DNA from 3 places in the Paenibacillus sp. FSL H8-0261 genome. Region 1 is predicted to be linked to each of the others. Evidence: predicted binding sites of a transcription regulator. Region 1 holds the regulator's gene; each other region holds the start of a gene.

Region 1 (4,937 bases):
GCGAAGCGTAACAAAGCGGACTATATCATTGACAACAGTGGCGAACTTGCGCACACTGAGCAACAGGTTGCTGTTCTTTGGGACAGGCTGGGCTTATCATGAAATGGTTACGTAAAAAAAGAGTCCTTCTTCTGTTATTCATTGGTTTTACTGCGATATTGTTTCTGAGTACGAACTGGATGTCCTGGTTTTATCCGATCCATTATAAAGATGAGATCCGTAAGCACAGCGTTACGTACGATATTGACCCATTTCTAGTGGCTTCGATTATCCGAGTGGAAACGAACTTCAAAACTGGACGAGAATCCAGAAAAGGTGCTATAGGTTTAATGCAGCTTATGCCGGATACCGCCAAATGGGCCCTTGAAAAGGCCAAGCTTCCTGATGTTTCTATGGAGGAGCTAAAGCATGAACCATCAGCAAATATTGAACTAGGTACCTGGTATCTTTCAACATTATCCCGTCAATTCGAAGGTAAACGTACAGCGGTTATCGCTGCATATAATGCTGGACCGGGTAAAGTTCAAAAATGGCTGGATGAGGGGATCTGGGATGGAACGGATGCTACGATTAAGGATATTCCGTTTGGTGAAACCCGCCATTATGTACAGCGCGTCAACTATTACTATGATCAGTACACGGATATTTACAACGAATTCTAAAACCGTGTTATGTATAAAAAGAAGCATTAAACGATCTTGCGATCGTTTAATACTTCTTCAGTAAGCTTATGTGGACAGGTTATTTGTATTGACCTGCCAATTGTTGTTCTGCCAGGGTTACAAGACGTTTAGTGATGTAACCACCGATCGAACCATTTTCATAAGAAGTTTTATTGCCTTGGTAACCATCTGGGGAAAGCGTGATTCCGAGTTCTTGGGCAACTTCATATTTAAGTTGTTCCAAAGCACCACGGGAATTTGGAGCTACAAGGTTATTGGAGCTGTTGTTTTGGCTCATTGCTGTTCACCTCCTCTGTTGGTAACTGTATTATGTGCCGGACTTGCCATAATCATTACAATAAAAAAACGGTGATTTCTGGAAAAAATGAAATAGCCCTTTAAAAGCCGGATGTTTAACATACCGGGACTAAAAACATTATGTAATAGGAAGTGATGAAGCTTATGAAATGCCCTTACTGTGATCACACAAATACTAAAGTGCTCGACTCGCGACCAGCGAATGAGAATAAGTCCATCCGCCGCAGGCGTGAATGTGAGCGTTGCAGCAAACGGTTTACAACCTTTGAAATGATCGAGGAAACACCGTTAATCGTGATCAAAAAAGACGGCAGCCGTGAGGAATTCAGCCGTGATAAAATTCTACGTGGTTTAATCCGGGCTTGCGAGAAACGCCCCGTTTCTGTAGAACGTCTAGAGAAGATCGTCTCTGAGGTGGAGAAATCCCTACGCGGCATCGCCGTAGCTGAGGTAGAGAGCCAACAGATCGGTGAATTGGTTATGGAGCAGCTCTATCCAGTAGATGAAGTCGCCTATGTTCGCTTTGCATCCGTATACCGCCAGTTCAAGGATATTAACATGTTTATGAAGGAACTGAAGGGTCTGCTATCTAAGAGCACTGGGGATCTGGACAGATTGTAGGGTTGTGGCTAGTCTAATGACTAAAAAAAGTGTTGACAGCGAAGGCGATTTTTTATATTATATAGGAGTCGCCTACGGCGCTTGGATTTGTCAGAATGACTTAAATACACCGAACTAAATTTTAGAATGTGTGATTTCATACATCTGAAAATTACGTTTGGGGCCATAGCTCAGCTGGGAGAGCGCATCGCTGGCAGCGATGAGGTCAGGGGTTCGATCCCCCTTGGCTCCACCAAACTTCATATGGACTCTTAGCTCAGTTGGTAGAGCAGTAGACTCTTAATCTATTTGTCCAGGGTTCGAGCCCCTGAGAGTCCATCCTAAAGAAACGGCAGAAATGCCGTTTCTTTTGTTGTTCAGGAAGCGGAGTGACTTTTTATTTGGTTTTGATCGTAGTATAGTTTGGGTAGATAAATCGTACAATGCAAAGAGAGCCGTGCGGAAACACGGCTCCCAGTGCAATAGCCGCTTTTAAGGGCGGCTGCTTTCAGGTATTACGGGCAGAAATAGACCGCATCCTTTGGACTAGGGCGGTCTATTTCTTTTCGAGGTAATTCAGAAGCTCAATGCTAAAAAGGTAGAACAAGTTGAAATGCAGGCTCTCCAGACCTATATTCCTGTTTGGCGCGAGGTATTTAAGAAAGCTTCTACTGCTAAAAAGAAAATGATGCTTAGTACGATCATTGAGTGTGTTAGGGTTTACCGAGATTCAGTAGAACTGACGTTAAAATTGAACATTAGCTCGTTTTTAGCGACTTCAAGTGTAAGTAGTCTAAAAGGTAATGATTATGATTTGAAGGCTGGCAAGCAAGTGCATGGCATTCATTATGGAAATCAGTTTTCAGGCATTTTCCAGCCTAATTCATCATCCCACACTGCATCGATATCATCCAGGTGAACATGCCATTCACCACCGTCTACTTTTCTACGTATCTCGGTCAAACATTTCAACCAATGAAATAAATCGTTCAGCAAATCTTCAATCTGATCCGTCATGGACAGCTTGGTAGCGCCAGCGAAGATCTCCGTTGATCTGGACGAATCGAATTTGTACACTGTGAAAGACTCCGCCCGGTCTTTCCCTTCAAAATCCTGATCATAACGTTGGACAATGGCTGTGATTGCTTGTTGTTCGCTTTCTGTTAGGACGTATTCCCTCGTGCATGTGTAATAAATAGAAACACTGATAAGTCATTCCCCCCAAACATAGAAATGGATGCGATATCCAGTTCCTGATTATTACCCTCCAAAAGTCGAAAGCAAACTAGGCCAAACCTGCATTCTGGCGCCGCATGAAGGACAATTCATTTCCCCGGCCAAATACGGCAATTGGTTCAAAAAAGAGGAATCGCCCAGCTGATCGGCTCGCTCCGCCAGTATTTGATGTTCCGCTTCAACGAATGCCTCAACGGGAGTAACCTCATGTGCTGCCTGAAGGGGTTCGAATACCGGATCTTCCGCGAATGCTTGTATACGACCGCCTTCTCCGCTCGGCCACAAGTAAGCCTCTTGATTACATGCTCCGCAAACGGCCACATATTCGTCGCCAGCCGTAAAATTCAGAAACATGTTTGCCACGCTCTGGGATTCCCGATAAGCCGCGTCTGCAATGAGAACATATCTTTTTTCGGTATCGCTGCTTATTTCTTGTTTGGCGTAGGCCAACATCTCTGGAACCAGCGAAGCAAGCTCCGCTATCGCTTTTAAGTAAGATTGGTACATCTCCGCGCAAACCTCGTTTCCCGCTTCAGGAGCGAGTTCGTTCCAATCCGAGGGATACGGCTCAGATCTTGTTTTGTCATGACACGACTCGATAATCCCGCAAGTGATGTAGATTTCATGGCGCACTTCCATATTTTTTGATGCGAGAGCAAGTTTGGCCAGATAAGGTACTGCCGCGTAAGTGACAGTATAGATCGTATTTTGGTGATATAAGTGCTCCTGGAATAGCTCGTCGAAAACTTCTTTATCGAAATCAAGCATCAGACGCTCCAACAGTTCAGGTACCATTTCGCCCGACTCGTAAGGACCGACTAGCTTGCCCCACAGTTCGCTGTTTAATTGTAACAAGAGGAATCACTCCCATTCCTATTCAAGTGGATACATTTTCTATATTATCCTATAAGATCGGCGGGTCCTGAATAGGGCAACGGATATACTCCCCCTCGAGAATAGGGCTTAAAGCCTAGGACGATTCCCCTTAATTCCACATCAAATGCCAAGATTTGTTCATGGGTCTAGTCGTTTTAGACTCCCATGACGGGTAGATGGAGAATGTGCAGGGCGTAGCGTATCCCCCTAGGCTCTATTTCCATAACATGAAGAAAAGCCAATTCTATTGAAATGGCTTTTTTCTTTTTCACTACTCTTCGAAAGGATCACGATTTTGTACTATTAATTAGCATGAGATATGACAGAAATGTTGGCATGCTTGATTCACCATAGAAGGCCGAATGTCCACATTTGTATATGTATTGTAAAGACAAGTATATCGATGAAACGAATGCCCCTACTTATAATAAAATTGCTGCAGCAGTTGAGCATGGAGGGTCATGCGGTAAGCTGGAGTAAAATTCGAGCTAATAAACAACGGGGGGGATCTTAGTGCGTTTACGGTATAGGAATATTTTTTTAGTGTTTTTTGTTACCGCTTTCATTTTAGTTGCCGTTTCATCGGAGAAGTCCGACGCCGCAACAGGTAATCTGGCTTTAGGAAAGACGGCTTATTCGTCGTCGAACGAAGTAGACTTTTTCGGGCCTGAGAAAGCGGTCGACGGTGGCAATCGGGATGCAAGCCGCTGGTCTTCGGAAAGAACGGATGACCAGTGGTTCTACGTTGATCTGGGCGAGCCTGTAGAAATTGGAAGAGTAATCATCAACTGGCAGACTCCGGCGGAACAATATCAAGTTCTTGTGTCTGACGATGCGGTAACCTGGAGGAACGTATTCGCGGACAACCGCGTGCTCGTCGCCCGCGGACCAGTCGAGGATACGATCGATTTTGAGCCGACACTGGCGCAATACGTTAAGTTCCAAGGAGTAACGCGACGTCCAATTGAGGATATCTATTACGGATACTCCTTCTGGGAATTCGAGGTATACAAGGGCAAACCGCTGTTGCCGCCTATGATGGATGCGGTCAAAAACAGCATCGTCGTCTCCGAGGGAGACACTCAGCTGAACCTGCCCGCTGTACCGGATGGTTATACGCTGACGCTGGTGAACACGGACAGCTTGCCGGTGATCGACGAGCAGGGCAATATTCATGCGCCGCTTGTGGATACTCAGGTTCAGCTGCTGCTGCAAATCGAGAGCGACAGCGATCCGACATATCTG
Region 2 (4,937 bases), 360 kb from region 1:
GTTATCCGCTTCGTACTTTATATTCAATGACAAAACAACTACAACTCATGTTTCTGTTAGACTTAATATAAAAAGCCGATAAACCTTAACAGAAAGGCTTACCGGCTTTAAAAACTTTGTTCTAATGCATAAGCATGCACACACTTGAATATCAATGATTTTTCTCGTTTAAAACGAATTTTTCTCATTTAAAATGAAACATCACACTAAGTTATTCAATTTTTTGTGTCAAATACTTACCCGCAACGACTATACCCACAATTTCCGCAAGTCTTACAACCCTCAATATTAATCAGCGAAGCACCGCCGCAAGAAGGACAAAGGTCACGCGAAGCAGAAGTGTGGCTATGCGCGCCATGTCCGCCCTGACCATCTTCAATAGAAGCTGCCGCAGGAACGCTCGCTTTCAACTCCGCATTTAAAGCTTCATTGAAATCTTCTAGCTCCAAAGTTGCTGCAATCGGTGCAGGCAAATGATCATCATGAGCGTTATTCAGTACATGAGTCTCCAATGCCTTAGCTACAGCATCTGCAATGGATTCTACTCGATTCGCACCGAAGCCGATTGCACCTGATCCGCCGATACCTTTCAGATGTTTGATCAACAATTCTACCTTCTCACCATGATCTCCATAACGGAGGAACAAGGAGCAGACACGACCGAGTGCTTCTGCCATCGCAAAGACATCAGAACCTGCTTTACCTACATTCAGGAAGATTTCTGCCGGTGTGCCATCTAGATCATTGATCGTAATATACGCCATACCAAAAGGTGTGTTGATCTTATAGGTTGCGCCGCGCAGAACCTGCGGACGTTTTTTGTATTGTTTATCCAGCTCTTTAGTAGGAGCTTGAGGTGCTGGGCTTGCCGTTACAACATTTGCTTCAGGAGTCGTTGCAACTTCAACTGCTGGAGCTACCTCTTCTACTGCATCTTCCTTCTTCGAGGTTTGCAGCACTTGCACGTCACGGCTACCGTCACGATAGATTGTAACGCCTTTGCATCCCAGATCGAAGGCCATTTCATACAGCTCAGCCGTCTCTTCTACTGTGAAGTCAGACGGGCAGTTGGCTGTCTTGGAAATCGAGCTATCTACCCAGCGTTGAATCGCTGCTTGCGCACGAATATGATCCTTAGCTGATAAATCCATCGAAGTCACGAAATAATCTGGCAGCTCTTCACCTGGATGAGCTTCAAGCCATTCTTGGGCGATTGGAACGAACTGCTCATCGTAGCCAAGGCGACTTTGACGGAAATATTTAAAGGCGAAATAAGGCTCAATACCTGTCGAGGTGCCTACCATTGTACCTGTGCTACCTGTAGGTGCTTGTGTTATCACTGTAACGTTACGCATGCCATGTTTACGAATCGCTTCACCAACCTCTGGATACGTTTCGAGCATATTTTTCATAAAACCGCTCATTAAATATTTCTCTGTGTCAAAAGCTAGGAAAGATCCCTTCTCCCCAGCAATCTCTGCAGAAGCAAGGTATGCTTCACGAGCCATAAAGCCGTAAAGCTTGTCCAGAAACGCCAAAGATTCCGGGCTACCGTAACGGATGTTCAATTTGATCATCAGCTCAGCAAGACCCATCGTTCCGAGACCCACACGGCGTTCGTTTTTCTGATTCGCTTCATTTTCCGGGAAATGATAAGGCGTCTTATCAATGACATTGTCCAAGAAACGTACGGAATAACGCGTCGTAGTCGCGAGATCTTCCCAGTCTACATCATGATTCTTCTCATCGTAGAATTTGGACAGGTTCACAGCAGACAAATTGCAGACTCCCCAGCCTGGCAGTCCTTGCTCCCCACATGGGTTCGTACAAATGATCGGATTAAAATACCAGCTGTTGGACATCTGATTGTAGTATTCCATGAACACAACGCCTGGCTCAGCGGATTTCCAAGCGGATTCAATAATGGTGCGCCACACATCACGCGCTTTAACGGTGCGATAATGAATAACGTTTTTGCCCGCAGCCTTCCACTTGTCTAGATCGCCATCCCACACATCGTTGTAATCTGGATCTGTAGTATCCGGAAATACGAGATCCCAATCCAGATTTTCTTTTACAGCCTTCATAAAGCTATTGCTCACACATACCGAAAGGTTCGCATTCGTAACTTGACCCATCGTTTGCTTTACGGTAATGAAGTCCTCCACATCTGGATGCCAGTCATTAATCATGAGCATAAGTGCACCACGGCGGCTACCGCCTTGTTCAATTAGTCCAGTGGTATAGCTAAACAGACCGCCCCAAGATACAGAACCACTGGAAGAACCATTAACACCTCTCACAATTGCCCGGCGTGGACGTAGAGAGGATAGGTTAATCCCTACACCGCCACCACGAGCCATAATTTCTGTCATTTCAGACAATGTCTGCATGATGCCGCCACGGCTGTCTTTTGGAGAAGGGATCACATAACAGTTGAATAATGTTAGTTCTTCACTAGCGCCTGCACCCGCTGCAATACGTCCGCCCGGTACGAGCTTCCAATCATCCAGAATCGAACGGAATTTGCCTGCCCATTCTTCTTGAAGCTCGGGCGTCTTCTCCACAGAAGCCATAGCTGTAGACAGACGATCCCACATTTCCTCTGGTGTTTTTTCTATATTAAGCGTCAGCTTTTCAACATCTGATTTCACAAGTTCGCCGCTGCGCGTCTTCACGGTTACGATTCTGCCGTTACGTTCTACGATCTCTCCGACTTCCTTCGTGGGAAACTTCGGATCATCCTTTGTTAGAACGAGTACAACATCGCCCACTTTAGCATTATTGCTGTCGGCATCCTTCCAAGCATAACGATCCAAAAATATTTTTTCACTTAGCCCTTCAAGGCGTTGCTTCCGTTCCACTTTACCCAATAGAAAAACCTCCCGCAATGTAGTAAATATTAGTTCCAATTCAGGTGTGGGCGTACATTTTGTGACCCACAACAAAAACTTCCTTACACTTATCTTCCGTCTTACGGGTGTATGTAGGAAGTTCATCTTGTCAATAACAAATAGCAGCTACGCACTTTAAAAAAATCACATTTTCATGCTTTTGTCACAATATATTGTGTGCGTCAGCTTTTAAACTATACCACATATTGTATCGAAGGTCTTTTTCGAAAATAGAGTTAAGCAGCCGAAATATCGCAAACCTTGCCGCGTTTTCTCGCTTTTACTCTCTTTTTTAAAGGCTATCAAGAAAAATAGAAGGTTATGAATTCTCTTGTTTAAGAGCATACTACTCCTACGAATGATGATATGAAATAGCACCTGAGGAGGCTGTACCATGACGCAATTATTCCGTAATTCTCTACCTCACAAAGGTGGAAAGTCAGCGCCTATACTGCCTGTTCCTCTTTCTTTTGACCGGAATTGGCTGCAGGATCTAGAACTCAAACTAGATAAAGGTGGTCCATGGGGAGACTACCGTCTGTCCAAGCTTGCTGTGCAAGGTGAACAAACGGGTCTAGTAACCAGCTTCGATGAGCTGCAATGCATGAAACATTTATCCGGATTATCCCCGCTTCCTCATCAGCTCGATACCGCGCATAAGGTTTTGTTTGAGATGTCGGGCCGCGCGATTCTTGCAGATGAGGTTGGACTAGGAAAGACGATTGAAGCAGGACTTGTACTCAAGGAATATCTTGTCCGCGGTCTAGTCTCTAAAGTGCTTATTCTGGTACCCGCTTCCCTCGTATTGCAGTGGGTCCGCGAGCTGAATGCCAAGTTTGGCATCTCTGCTGTTGCACAGAAAAAAGCATATTCCTGGGGGAATGCGATTGTCGTCGCATCTATGGATACCGCGAAGCGCGATCCTCATAAAGAGATGCTGCTGGAAAATGAATATGACATGTTGATTATTGATGAAGCGCATAAGCTAAAGAACAAGAAATCGACCAATTATCTATTTGTACAGCAATTACGCAAAAAATATTGCCTGCTCCTAACCGCTACTCCCGTTCAGAATGATCTGGGCGAGCTATTTAATTTGATCACTTTACTGAAACCGGGGCAACTAGGAAATCAGGGTGATTTTGCTTCGAATTTCGTCGTTGATAAACGCCAACCTAAGAATGAAGGTCAGCTAAGGGACGAGCTATCGAAGGTGATGATCCGCAATCGGCGTGGCGAAGGTCCAGTTAATTTTACGAAACGAAAAGTCCGTAATATTCCGCTAGTTCTTTCACAGGAAGAGAGAGTATTATATGACGCTGTCACTTCTTTTGTTAAAGATCAGTATCAGGAATCAGGCGGCAATCTTAGCAGCATGCTTTCCTTGGTAACGCTTCAGCGTGAGGTGTGCAGCAGTAGGGATGCCGTCTTCATCACTTTAGTTAATCTGATCAAGAAGCTGCCTGCTGATTCGCCGAAACGCGATCGGATGATGGAGCTATTGCAGACACTTCGTACGGTTAAGACCAATACCAAAGCCGAAACAACACTATCTCTCATTCAAGAAATGAATGAAAAGGTCATCGTTTTTACGGAGTATCGCGCGACTCAAGAATATTTGCTTCAGTATTTCCGCGAACATGGGCTAATGTGTGTTTCTTATTCCGGCGGGATGAATCGTGGTAAAAAGGACTGGATGATGGACCTCTTCCGCGGTCGTGCTCAAGTCATGATCGCTACTGAGGCGGGTGGTGAGGGCATTAACCTGCAGTTCTGTCACCACATGATCAACTTCGATCTGCCTTGGAATCCCATGAGAGTAGAACAACGGATCGGGCGGGTGCACCGGTTAGGTCAGGAAAATGACGTGGTTATCTATAATTTGTCCACACAAGGTACGATTGAAGAACATATCCTTCATCTGCTACACGAGAAGATCAATATGTTCGAAATGGTCATTGGCGGGCTGGATGTGATTCTGGAGCGTTTTGAGAAGAAAGAATCACTGGAGAAAAGTTTATACAAAATCATGCTCGAATCCCG
Region 3 (4,937 bases), 500 kb from region 1:
GAACCTTTACGTTGACCCATCTGGTCAGCATAGGAGAAGCCGTCTTCCATCAGCTTGAGCACAGGTATAATGCCCTTCGCCGCATCCTCGACACCCTTGATTGTCTCTCCGCGGGAACGGAGCTTGGACAGGTTGACAGCCACACCACCGCCGATCTTCGACAGCTGCATGCAGGTATTGAGCACATAGTTGATCGAATTAAGCGAGTCGTCCATTTCGATAAGGAAGCAGGAGACAAGCTCACCGCGACGGCTCTTGCCGGCATTTAAGAAGGTTGGGGTCGCTGGCTGCAGACGCTGCTCCATCATCGAACGGGCAAGCATGCCGGCAGTAGCGGCGTTGCCGCGTCCAAGATGAAGGGAGACTGCCGCCACACGGTCCGGATAATGCTCCAGATATTGCTTGCGGTCATTGCTTTTTACAGCGTAATCCGTATAGAACTTCGAAGCTGCCATATAGGATGGAAAGCTGAAGTTGTAAGAATGGGTAATTTGGTAGACATCTTCAATCTCAGCCAAGCTGTACTGTTCGTAAAAATTTTCGTAGAAATCCTGTTCAATCATATAATCAACCTTGGCTTTTGTATTCGCAAAAACCAGGCTCCGCCGTTCTACATCCCGCATAAATTCGGCTACTGCCTCAAGGTCTTTATCCAATTGAAAGAAACCACTTTCGTCTCTCTTCATCAACATGTTGTTTAGTTCAATATGCCGCAACTCGGCTCACCTCCTGTTTAATTCGTTCCACATCACCAAATGTGCCCGATAGCTCAAATTTACCGATAACTGGTACATTGTACCGATCTGCAATCAAGTCTGCGCTATGCGCGAACAGCTCGCCCCAGTTCTTGTTGCCGCTGGCGGCGATGCCTTTCAAATTGGAATAATTGTTCTTCAAGAAAGCAGACACCTTCTCTGGAATCTGTCCAAAGCCGGTGGTATATGTAATAAGCACATAGGGCTCGTCAATGGTCATATGCTCTTCAATCTGCACAGCTGGCAGCTTAAGCTTACCAATGAAGCGTTTGACGTTTCCGGTTTTTGAATCGTATGCGACTAGCATGGAGTCTCTCCCCCTGTATATATTACTGTAAAGATTGAATAGATAAGCTATAAATACTGGAAAATCATATGCATACTATATTTAGTGTGCGTTGTTTATTTTAATCACTATATGTTGAAAAGTCAACATGAAAAGTGCATCCTAACTAGTTGGAAATTGGTCTAGTAAACGCTCTATTAAAGTGTTAATATCACGAAAATACGCAGGTTGGAGCGGTTTGCTAAGGCAGCTGTGTTGTTTTTTGTGATGGATCTTACTGCATCTTTTTTATCATGACAAATTAGCGTCACTCCGTTGAGCAGAACTGGGAGCAGATGGATGAGGACATTAATGAAGCTAAAGCGGAGAGACTAACAATGGGTTTGTACAATTTCCCCCGTACATGCACTTCTAGGCATCTACCCACATACAATAAGATGACCATGAACCCGTAAGGCTAACAGATCGGTTTCATTGTACAAGTGCGGGAGGTGTCGCCAAGTTGCCTGGATTCTTAAGTACGATCGCGTTGCTAATCAAAGAACTGACGTTGCTGGTATCCTACGTAAGGAACAACGCATTTCCACAGCCGCTCTCGGAGCAGGAGGAAAGCAAATACTTAGGCATGATGGCTGAAGGGGATGCTAAAGCCCGAAATTTGCTTATCGAGCACAATTTGAGACTTGTCGCCCATATAGTAAAAAAATTCGACAACACCGGAGAAGACATGGAGGATTTAATCTCCATCGGCACGATCGGCCTGATCAAAGCCATTGAGAGCTACCGTCCGAACAAAGGGACAAAGCTGGCCACTTTTGCTGCCCGTTGTATTGAAAATGAAATCCTGATGCACCTTAGATCACTAAAAAAGACTCGTAAAGATGTATCTCTGCACGATCCAATTGGGACAGACAAGGAAGGTAATGAAATTACACTTATCGATATTCTTGGCTCCGAGGCTGATGATGTCATTAAAGAGGTCGATCTCAAGATCGAGAAGAGCAAGATTTACCGCAACCTTGATATTCTGGATGACCGGGAAAAGGAAGTTGTCGTTGGTCGATTTGGATTGGATACAGGCGGGGAAGAGAGGACGCAGCGGGAGATTGCGAAGGAGCTGGGGATTTCGCGGAGTTATGTGTCGCGGATTGAGAAGCGGGCACTCATGAAGCTGTATCATGAGTTTTATAAGGCGAAGCGGTAGGGTCTTAGATAATAACTAAAGATTCACTATACAGTGTTTTAAAAGCGACTTGCCAACAGGGGAGTTGCTTTTTTGTTAATCAAGTAGTTGGGATAAATGAACATAAAAAAAGCATATTTAGAAAATTAACTTTTTAACTGCTGAGGGGTGTTATTATGACATACAAAGAAATTTATGATCTACATATTCAATTGTTACATGTATATGAGAACAATGAAAAGCACCAAGGTCCATATCAGACACAAATCGACCTGCTGAGAGTATTATGCAATGTCCGAACCGGATGTCAAGGCACTTTTCTAAAAATACACGGGCTAGGTATTATAATCCGAGTATGGGGCGATTTTTAAATGAGGATACGTATGAAGGGGAGATTGATAATCCGCTGAGTCAGAACCTTTATATTTATGTGCATAATAACCCGTTGATATATACTGACCCGACGGGGAATTATTGTGAATCAGCCGTTGGGAAGTTTTTCACATCCTAAAGGATGTACTAATCTTGATAGTATTTATGTACCAGATAGAATCAAAGATAAACATCCTAATAAATCAACTTCTCAACTTGTAAATATTTATAACTAAGAAAAAGAAACAAAAGTAGCTTTGGCTGGAGCAGTCATATTAAGAAATGAAGTTGCTCTACCTTTTCCAGGAAGTTCTTCTGGATCGATAATTAAGGGGTTAACCCAAATAGCGGGGACCATTGTGGCAACAAGTTTAGTGGTTGACTCAGCCAATAAAAATCGAGTTAAAGAAGGAACAATTATTTACAGATCTTCAGTATCAGTTAACTCCAAGGCCAGTAACTGATGAAAACGGGCTCTCCTTTTTTACTTATATTATGGACAACAATAATAAAGCGGTTATGACAACGGTAGAGGCAGTGAAGAAAGAGGGAGTGTTTTTAATAGAAAAATATCCCAATAATCCTAAACACCACCTTATTTCCACAAAAGATCCATATGAACACCAACTTTGGATGAATTCAAAAACAAATGCTAATAATGATCCATACTATTTAACAGGAATACTAATGAAAATATCAGTTCCAGTCCAAGTTCAAAAATAGTTTTAGATTTGATTGAAAAAATGAATTTTTTACCAAAAAGGGAGGGGAATCAATTATGGGGAATTTACCTCTAAGTAAAATGGATTATGAGAGTATTAAAAAATTAAAGCAATTAAATAAAAATGATCTTTTAGATCTGATTGAAGGGTTATCGATATATTTAAAGGATAGGAATTTTCCTATATTTGAAGATGTTGTGGAGTTATTACTTAATTTTAATAAGGAACTTATTCCTTTCATCAATAGGATATTCGAAGGGGAGGAAAGTGATTGGAAATTAAATGTTTTAGAATATTTATTGCCTCAGTATCCTATTGGAGTTCTTATTGAACTAGAAGTCAGTTTAATCAAGCTTGTTGAAACCCCAACTACATTAGATAGGGAATTAGAAGTTGATATGGCTGCTAAGGAAGTGTTAAAAAAAATTCAGGCTTAAGGATGGAACCACGGCTAGTTATTTCAATAGACTTTTCTTCATATTCGCTGTAGGAGGATAAAGATGGAGATCAAAAGATTAATCCCGAAAGATAAAATGGACATCGAGTCAGTAAATAAATTAAAAGCATTGGATATAAATTTATTTAAACCGATTATTCCTGATTTATTAGAGTGGACTGCAGATGCAAATTGGCCTACTACAAAAGAAATTGGGAAGTTGCTGCTTCCGTTAGGCAGGGAATTAGTTCCTCATCTCAGGAAAATTTTCGCTTCTGATGATGACTGTTGGAAATATTCAATACTTGTAAAGTTGGTTATAAATCTACCGAAATCTGTATTATCGGAGATGGAAGCTGATCTTAAAAGATTAGCCTTTAACCCAACTGAACGTGAAAAACAAGAATTAGTCGACGAAGAGGCAGCAGATATTTTGTCACTTCTATATCAAACATGAAGTATACTGAGGAGTGATTTCCTATATTTCAATATGCAAGGCATGTTTATTGTTTTATCAATAGATGATACTCTTGCATCTTGAAAATATTCTAGATAATATGCACGATAGTTATGAAAAAAAACAACAAAGAAATTAGTTTCACCTATACGTTATTAGAACGTAAGAATTAGGTCATGGCTATGTTATTCAAGCTTTAGATTCATTAATAAACATGAAAAAAGGAAGAGGCGGTACAGTTAAACTCGCTTCTTTTAAAGTCATAGAACAAATTCAAAAAAAGAAATATACTTGCAACCACCTTGTGACTAACAATCGTAGGGTGGTTTGTTTTTTAGATCATTTCTTGCCCATAACCTCTTCACACCCAATCATAATCAAGCATTTGATTATGATTGGGTGTGAAGAGTAATAGTCCACAGACAAATTAAAAGCTTACAATTGTAGGAAACTTTTTAATTTATGTCATACGATATTAAGAATTTTTTTGTTTGTTTCTTTTTTGCCCTCTTATAGATATATTGTTCTGTTTTTTCTACACGTGTTGAAAAATTGATATATCATCTCTTAGTCTTTCCTGTGGAGATTCATTAATCAAAAATATGTCTGTAATTTCTAACAATGAAAATGGAGCTACCAGAGGTTTATCCTGAGCTCAGTAACTAAAGATCCTTCTGGCATATGCTGTGGATGTAGTGAACTATACGGAATTGGCGAAACATGGGA

Evidence for each region. The regulator NrdR, encoded in region 1, represses ribonucleotide reductase genes. The targets are predictions, from matches to a motif close to AACACNATATATNGTGTT.
Region 2: MHI27_RS10570 (adenosylcobalamin-dependent ribonucleoside-diphosphate reductase) is a predicted target of NrdR. The motif match lies at 3,057-3,074, and genes of this name have one in related genera.
Region 3: nrdI (class Ib ribonucleoside-diphosphate reductase assembly flavoprotein NrdI) is a predicted target of NrdR. The motif match lies at 1,134-1,151, and genes of this name have one in related genera.

Annotation. Positions count from the first base shown of each region.
Region 1 covers NZ_CP150297.1:2,087,078-2,092,014, forward strand. The annotation lists gene coaE (dephospho-CoA kinase) at 1-102, shown strand, start outside; gene MHI27_RS09065 (lytic transglycosylase domain-containing protein) at 99-662, shown strand; gene MHI27_RS09070 (alpha/beta-type small acid-soluble spore protein) at 742-960, opposite strand; gene nrdR (transcriptional regulator NrdR) at 1,125-1,601, shown strand; tRNA gene MHI27_RS09080 (tRNA-Ala) at 1,761-1,836, shown strand; tRNA gene MHI27_RS09085 (tRNA-Lys) at 1,847-1,919, shown strand; gene MHI27_RS09090 (hypothetical protein) at 2,436-2,657, opposite strand; gene MHI27_RS09095 (hypothetical protein) at 2,841-3,671, opposite strand; gene MHI27_RS09100 (S-layer homology domain-containing protein) at 4,206-4,937, shown strand, end outside.
Region 2 covers NZ_CP150297.1:2,446,497-2,451,433, reverse strand. The annotation lists gene MHI27_RS10570 (adenosylcobalamin-dependent ribonucleoside-diphosphate reductase) at 237-2,873, opposite strand; gene MHI27_RS10565 (DEAD/DEAH box helicase) at 3,289-4,937, shown strand, end outside.
Region 3 covers NZ_CP150297.1:1,586,205-1,591,141, forward strand. The annotation lists gene nrdE (class 1b ribonucleoside-diphosphate reductase subunit alpha) at 1-716, opposite strand, end outside; gene nrdI (class Ib ribonucleoside-diphosphate reductase assembly flavoprotein NrdI) at 703-1,062, opposite strand; gene sigK (RNA polymerase sporulation sigma factor SigK) at 1,544-2,245, shown strand; gene MHI27_RS07025 (hypothetical protein) at 2,580-2,735, shown strand; gene MHI27_RS07030 (hypothetical protein) at 2,975-3,319, shown strand; gene MHI27_RS07035 (DUF5071 domain-containing protein) at 3,375-3,755, shown strand; gene MHI27_RS07040 (DUF5071 domain-containing protein) at 3,819-4,211, shown strand.